DNA from 2 places in the Alcanivorax sp. genome. Region 1 is predicted to be linked to the other one. Evidence: predicted binding sites of a transcription regulator. Region 1 holds the regulator's gene; the other holds the start of a gene.
The links. Region 1 encodes FNR, which switches genes on or off when oxygen is low (the NO sensors DNR and NnrR bind a similar motif). Its sites were predicted from a motif close to TTGATNTANATCAA; they were not measured.
Positions count from the first base shown of each region.

Region 2: a site for FNR is predicted at 1,457-1,470, ahead of KZ772_RS00050 (Hsp20/alpha crystallin family protein). Genes of this name have one in related genera too.

Region 1 covers NZ_CP080267.1:668,856-672,244, forward strand. The annotation lists gene KZ772_RS03010 (hypothetical protein) at 1-274, opposite strand, end outside; gene KZ772_RS03015 (universal stress protein) at 292-1,209, opposite strand; gene fnr (fumarate/nitrate reduction transcriptional regulator Fnr) at 1,206-1,952, opposite strand; gene hemN (oxygen-independent coproporphyrinogen III oxidase) at 2,000-3,373, opposite strand.
Region 2 covers NZ_CP080267.1:8,153-11,541, reverse strand. The annotation lists gene KZ772_RS00060 (DEAD/DEAH box helicase) at 1-1,061, shown strand, start outside; gene KZ772_RS00055 (dodecin) at 1,169-1,384, opposite strand; gene KZ772_RS00050 (Hsp20/alpha crystallin family protein) at 1,561-2,076, shown strand; gene bla (subclass B1 metallo-beta-lactamase) at 2,179-2,934, shown strand; gene KZ772_RS00040 (hypothetical protein) at 2,876-3,328, shown strand; gene KZ772_RS00035 (nitroreductase family protein) at 3,331-3,389, opposite strand, start outside.

The sequences.
Region 1 (3,389 bases):
TGCGGGCGGCAAGCAGGCCGGTTTTCAGGCCATCCCAGGCCAGCTCCACGCCGGCTTTGATGTCTTGCCAAGCATCCTCGCCATGGGATTCAAGCTTTTCCAGTTTCGCTTCCAGCGCGTCGCGGCGTTCTTCAATGTCAGCAATTCTCTGCTTGGCTTCCGCGCGCCACTCTTCTCGTTTGTCGCCCAGCCTGGCAGTCAGCCGATCCAGCTGATAATCCCAGTCTTCCAGCTTCTGGCGAATGTTGTCGGCAAAATCCTTCTTGTCAGTCATTGTGTGGTTCTCCTGAGTCAGGCTTGCCAGGGGCTCTGGAAGCCTTCGGGTTTGATCACCAGCACATCGGTGCTGGCACGGGTAATGACGGATTCTGCGGTGGCACCGAGCAGCAACCTTTCCGGAAGGTTGCGATGCACAGTACCGACCACCAGCACATCGATGTTTTGTTCATCACAATATCTGGCCAGTGTTGGCGCGACCGGGCCGGTCAGGATTGTCATCTGATCCTGGCCAAGTCCGTTGGCGGAGCCGAACTGCAGAAAGCGTTCGCGGTAGAACTCGCGGATCTTGTCCATTCCGCCGCTGTAATCGGGGATCGCTTCGCCCACCAGCAGAATCAGGCTGTCGTCCATTTCATCCAGCACATGGCAGGCTCGCAAGGTACCGCCTAGCTTGCTTGAAAGTTGGCCTGCGGCATCAAGCACCTCGATTGCCAGCGGATCATCCGGCTGCTCCTCGCTGCCCGGGTCCAGAGCGGCCAGTATTCTCGGGGAGGGCGACCACTGAGGGCCATGCACACACAGCACCGGGCAGGGCGCCTTGCGAATCAGTTGCCAGTCCCGGGGCGTAAACAGATGCCGGCGCAGACCGCTCTCTTCGCTGGTATGTACCACCAACATGGCGGGTTGCAGGCCAAGAATGCTGTCGCGCAGGGCCGCCATGCTGTCTTTGTGCCACAAAATGGAAAGCTCGCAGCCCTCACTGTCCGTCAGTTCGCCGATGCGCTTCTGCCAGGCTTTATGGATCTGTGCCCGGGCGGCGTTGCGGCGCTCCTGATCAACGCCAACGGCACGCAGCATGGCAGAGGAGTAGGCATTGACCAGAACATGCAGCGGCACCTGCCTGGCAGCAGCGATTTGTTGAGCCTTGTGCAACGCTGGCTGGGGTGCCTTCAGGTCACTGTCGAGAATGGCCAGAACGGGGGCAGTCACAGGCTGGCCTCCAGGTTCTGCCGTTCACCGCAAAGGCTGCCACGATCCAGAATTTCCACTTCGCGACCTTCTACGCGCAGCCATTCATTCTGTTGAAAGCGGGTAAAGATACGACTGACGGTTTCCACCGCCAGCCCCAGATAGTTGGCGATGTCATAGCGAGACATGGGCAGGCGGAATATTCGCTCGCTGAGTCCGCGGCGTTGGTGGCGGGCTGACATGGACAGCAGTAGCGAGGCCACCCGATCGTCGGCATTTTTCTTGCTGAGCAGCATGTGCAGCTCGCGGTCAGAGCGAATTTCGTTGCTCATCAGACTGAAGAAATGGTGCTGCAGCGAAGGGATCCGTTGAGACAGCATTTCCAGCTTGGAGAAAGGGATCTCGCAGACCGTGGCGGTTTCCAGGGCCTTGGCATTGGAAACGTGGTGCGCAGTACTGATGCCATCCATACCCAGCACTTCACCGGGCAGATAAAAACCGGTGACCTGTTCGTCGCCTTCATCGCTGAGCACATAGGTTTTCAGCGCGCCGGAGCGGACCGCATAGACCGCCTGGAAATCATCCGCCGCACGAAACAGGTGCTCGCCGCGCTTCAGGGGGCGCCCCCGGTGAATGATGCGATCCAGCTCGTCGAGCTGTGCCGGCGCCACTGCCAAGGGGAGGCAGATGGGGCTCAGACTGCAGTCATTGCAGGAAACATGTTGGGACACGGTGCGACTCCGGTTGATAGCTGCGTAATGCAAATTTCACCTTGCAGTATAGGGCAGGGTGAACAACAAACGAACAAGATTCAAATGATGCGACTGAAGCGATTTCTGGCCTCGTTCTGGGTATATCTGTCAAAAGGCATCACCAGGGCTCGACTGACTAGTCTGCCCTGGTCCGTGATGACCAGCCGGTGCTTGTCAACGCGCACCAGTCCCTGGGCCTCAAACTCCACCCAGGCAGCCAGGGCGTCCACAAAATAGTCCGGAAAATTGATTTGCCACTGCTCACTGAACAGCTTCATGTCCACGTATAAGTCGCACAGTAATCGCATGATCAGGTCCCGGCGCATCTGATCGTCGCGATCCAGCACATAGCCCTGTTCTATAGTGGACTGGCCCTGGTCGATGGCTTCCGACCACTGACTTAATGATTTCATGTTCTGGGCGTAAAGATTGCCAATCTGGCTGATGGCGCTGACGCCAAAACCCAGCAAGTCTGCATCGCCGTGCAGGGTGTAGCCCTGGAAATTACGATGCAACAGCCCGTTACGCTGGGCCACAGCAATCTCGTCGTTTTCCAGGGCAAAGTGGTCCATGCCGATGAAGACGTAGCCGGCATCCTGCAGAATGCGTCCGGCGCGCACGAACATGGCCAGCTTCTCATCCGGGCTGGGCAGTGCCATGTCCGGAATCTGGCGCTGGATCTTGAAGCGCGCCGGCAGGTGGGCGTAGTTGTAGAGCGAGATGCGGTCCGGCCGCAGGTCGGCAATCTGCTCAAGGGTTCTGGCCATGCTGGACTCGGACTGCCAGGGCAGCCCGTAAATCAGATCGGTATTGATGGATTTGAAACCGAAATCCCGCGCCCATTCCATGGTCTGACGAATCATTTCGTAGGGCTGCACGCGATTGACAGCCTGCTGCACACGCAAATCCAGGTCCTGAACGCCAAGGCTGATACGGTTGAAACCCAGGCCACGCAGCAGCCCTAAGCGGGCCTGATCCACGGTACGCGGATCAATCTCGATGGCATAGTCGCCACGGTCGTCTTCGCGCAAGGTGAAGTGCCGGGCCATGTAGTAGACCAGCTCGGTGATCTGGGCGTCACTGAGAAATGTGGGGGTGCCGCCACCCCAATGGATCTGGGTCACCGGTCGCTGGCTGTCCACTTGTTCGGCACGCCGGCCGATTTCCTGCTTGAGACGTTTCAGGTATTCCGCCGCCCGACTGCGATTGGCAGTGACGATACGGTTGCAGGCGCAGTAATAGCAGACGGTGCTGCAGAAGGGCACGTGCACATACAGGGAGAGCGGCCGGCGAGCCGCATTACCGGCCTCGACGGCCCGGGCATAATCCGCCTCGCTAACTTCCTCATGAAACTGTGGGGCAGGGGGGTAAGAGGTGTAACGCGGTCCCGGACCGCCATACTGGCTGATCAAGGTTTTGTCCCAGGTGGCCACACTCTCTCTCCTGTTG
Region 2 (3,389 bases), 660 kb from region 1:
TGAAAAATCCCAAGCTGGTACGCATCGACAATGGCGTCGGCGCCACCGCCGGCACCAGCATTCGTCAGCGTTACTGGCCCGTGGCCGGGCTCAATAAACTGGACGCCCTGTGCCGCATTCTGGAAGCTGAAGAGCACGATGCCGTGATCGTGTTCGTGCGCACCAAGCAGGCCACTCTGGAGCTGGCCGAACAGCTGAATCGCCGCAATCTGCGTGCCGAAGCCCTCAATGGCGATATCCCGCAGCAGCAGCGTGAAAAAACGGTTCAACGCCTCAAGGACAAGCGCTTCGATCTGCTCATCGCCACCGATGTGGTTGCCCGTGGTCTGGACGTGGCGCGCATCACCCACGTGGTGAACTATGACATGCCTGGCGACCCGGAAGCCTACGTGCACCGTATCGGTCGTACCGGCCGTGCCGGCCGCGAAGGCGACGCGATCCTGTTCGTGTCCCGTCGTGAGCAGCACGTACTTCGTCAGATCGAACGCACCACTCGCCAGGCCATCGAAAAGATGACCCTGCCGTCCGTGGACGACCTGAACGCCAAGCGCATTTCCCGCTTCCAGGAACAGCTGACCGCAGTACTGGAAGGCAACGGTCAGGAAGAAACCCGCGCCCTGGTCAACCAGCTACGCGAGAGCATGGACGTCAGCGACAATGACATGGCCACTGCTCTGGCGATGATGATGTTCAAGCGTGAGCCGCTGATCCTGAAAGAACCGAAAATGATCAAGGAAACACGCTCTCGTCGCGAACCTGCCCATGCGTCAGGCGGCCGTCGTGATGATCGCGGCCCGCGCAGCAGCAACAAGGGCGGCAAGAGCGACAAGGCCATGCGTAGCTACCGTATCCAGGTCGGTCATGACCACGGCGTCAAGCCGGGCAACATCGTCGGCGCCATCGCCAACGAAGCCAAACTGCCCAGCCGCCTGATCGGCCCGATCAAGATCCACCAGGACCATAGCACCGTAGATCTGCCGGAAGACCTGTCTCCCCGCCAGCTCCACGTGATCCGCACCGCGCGGGTCTGCCAGCGTTCCCTGAATCTGGAAGCGGTATAAGCGACTAGGAACTAGCTTCTAGCTTCTAGCTGCAAAACAAAAAACCGCGCCCGAGAGGGTGCGGTTTTTTTGTAGCTTGTAGCTCGTAGCTCGTAGCTTTCGTTCCTTCAAGATCCGGAAATCCGGAACCCTACCTTCAGAGTCACCTGATAATGTCCCACCTTGCCATCCACGATATGGCCGCGGGTTTCTGTTACTTCAAACCAGTCCATCATTTTCAGGCTTTCGCTGGCTGTGGCCAGGGCGTTGTCGATGGCATCCTCAATACTGGTTTTGGATGAGCCCACCAGTTCCACTTTCTTGTAAACGTGATGATCGGACATATCACTCTCCTTTTCTGTCCTCGGTCACTTCATCTGTGACACTCCCGGACAGGGATTACAAGGGGAACCCCCATGATATTGATCAATTAATCATCAACAAATCATTGAAAGCGGCGCCCTCTTGCCTCAAAAAGAGAAGAGGAAAGGTGATGTCCTTTATCAAAGGAGGTTATGCGATGGATATGCACAAAATGACTCCCTGGAACTGGCTGCGCCAGGAAAGCAGTCGCGAACGTCCGTTGCCGCAACGTCAGCCTCGTCACCCCCTGCTGCGCTGGGAACGCGAGTTCGACAACTGGTTTGAGCAGATGCTGGGCGACATGGCCTGGACCACCCCGGCGCCCCACGCGGAACCCAGCATCCCGTTCCGCCCCAACCTGGATATTCTCGAGCGCGATGACCATTACCTGATCACCGCCGAACTACCCGGCGTGGACATGCAGGATCTGCGTGTCACCCTGCACCAGGACGCCCTGACCATTGCCGGCCAGAAGCAGGAGGCGCAAAGCTCCGAGCGGGATGGCTATCACTACAGTGAGCGACGTTTCGGACAGTTCCAGCGCATGCTTAATCTGCCTGCGGACGCGGATGGCGAGGCCATGGAGGCGGTGTTTCACAACGGTGTGCTGTCGCTGACCATTCCCCGCCACGAACACCACGGGCACGGCAGCAAGACCATCAAGATTCATTAAGGCAGGGCACCCTACGGAAATGAGAAATTCTTTCCCGGTGCCAAGCCTGTCACACGGGCGATCGTAAACCGTCGTACCATGGGTTTCCTGATCAGGAGACCCATGATGCGTATCGCCCTTGCCCTGTTACTGTTTATCAGCCTGCCTCTGCAGGCGGAGGAAATCCGTCTCAGCGATGATTTGCAGGTCTACCCGTTGACCGAGCACACCTGGGTGCATCGCTCCTGGGAAGTGATTCAGGGGCAGCGCTATGCTTCCAACGGGCTGATCATCATTGAGGACAACACTCTTACCCTGATCGACACCGCCTGGGGGGACGCGCCCACGGCGCTGTTGCTGGACTGGATGGAACAGCGGTTCGGCAAGGCCCCGGATCTGGCCATCCTCACCCACTCCCACGACGACCGCATGGGCGGCGCCAGTACCCTGGCGGCCCGGGGCATTCCCGCCTGGGCTCACCCGGCCACGCTAGACATCGCCCGCAACGACCCCGGTACTTTCTACGATCCGGACATTCCCCTGCCCCGAACCATTGAGGCTTTCACAGAGCAATCACGGATCAAGTTCGCTAATCTGGAACTCTATTACCCGGGCCCGGCGCACAGCCCTGATAACATCATTGTCTGGTATGACCGTGATGAGGTTCTGATCGGAGGGTGCGCAGTGAAAGGGGGCTCGGCCACTGCAATCGGCTATGTGGAAGGCTCCAACGCCAACCACTGGCCCGTTGCCATGGAAAACGTGCTGACCCACTACAGCGAAGCCAGCATTGTGGTTCCCGGCCATGGAGACATCGGCGATGCCAATCTGCTTACCCATACCCGCGACCTGGCCCGACAGGGTCTGGCGACTCAGTAAGGCGCTGCTACTGGGTGTTGTCGTCACCGCCAGCACGGCGGCGCAGGCGGACAACGACACCGTGCTGCGGTTCGACACACCGGTACAGATCGATGGTGACGCCCGCTTTGACCGGGACAGCCCCCTGCAACCCAGCGCCAGCAGCTTTCGCGTACGGGAAGCCAATACCCTGAGCAGTGACAGCGGGCAACGCTGGGCGCTGGTCACACTGGAAAACAGCGACAGTGGCAAGCGCATCCTGCAGAACAACTACCTGGTGGCAGAGTTTGCCAATGGGGAACGGCGCCACGCCACCGGCCTGGAGGGTGCTTTCGCCCCCGGCGAGCAGCAGCGCAAGATGGTTTTCTTCGGTTACCACCGCTTTCCCATACTGCGTATCTTTACCGCACAATAGCGTTATTTTTCCTTGATCAGCAGTTCGCTGAGGGGCTGACGATCCGGCCGGAACTGATTGA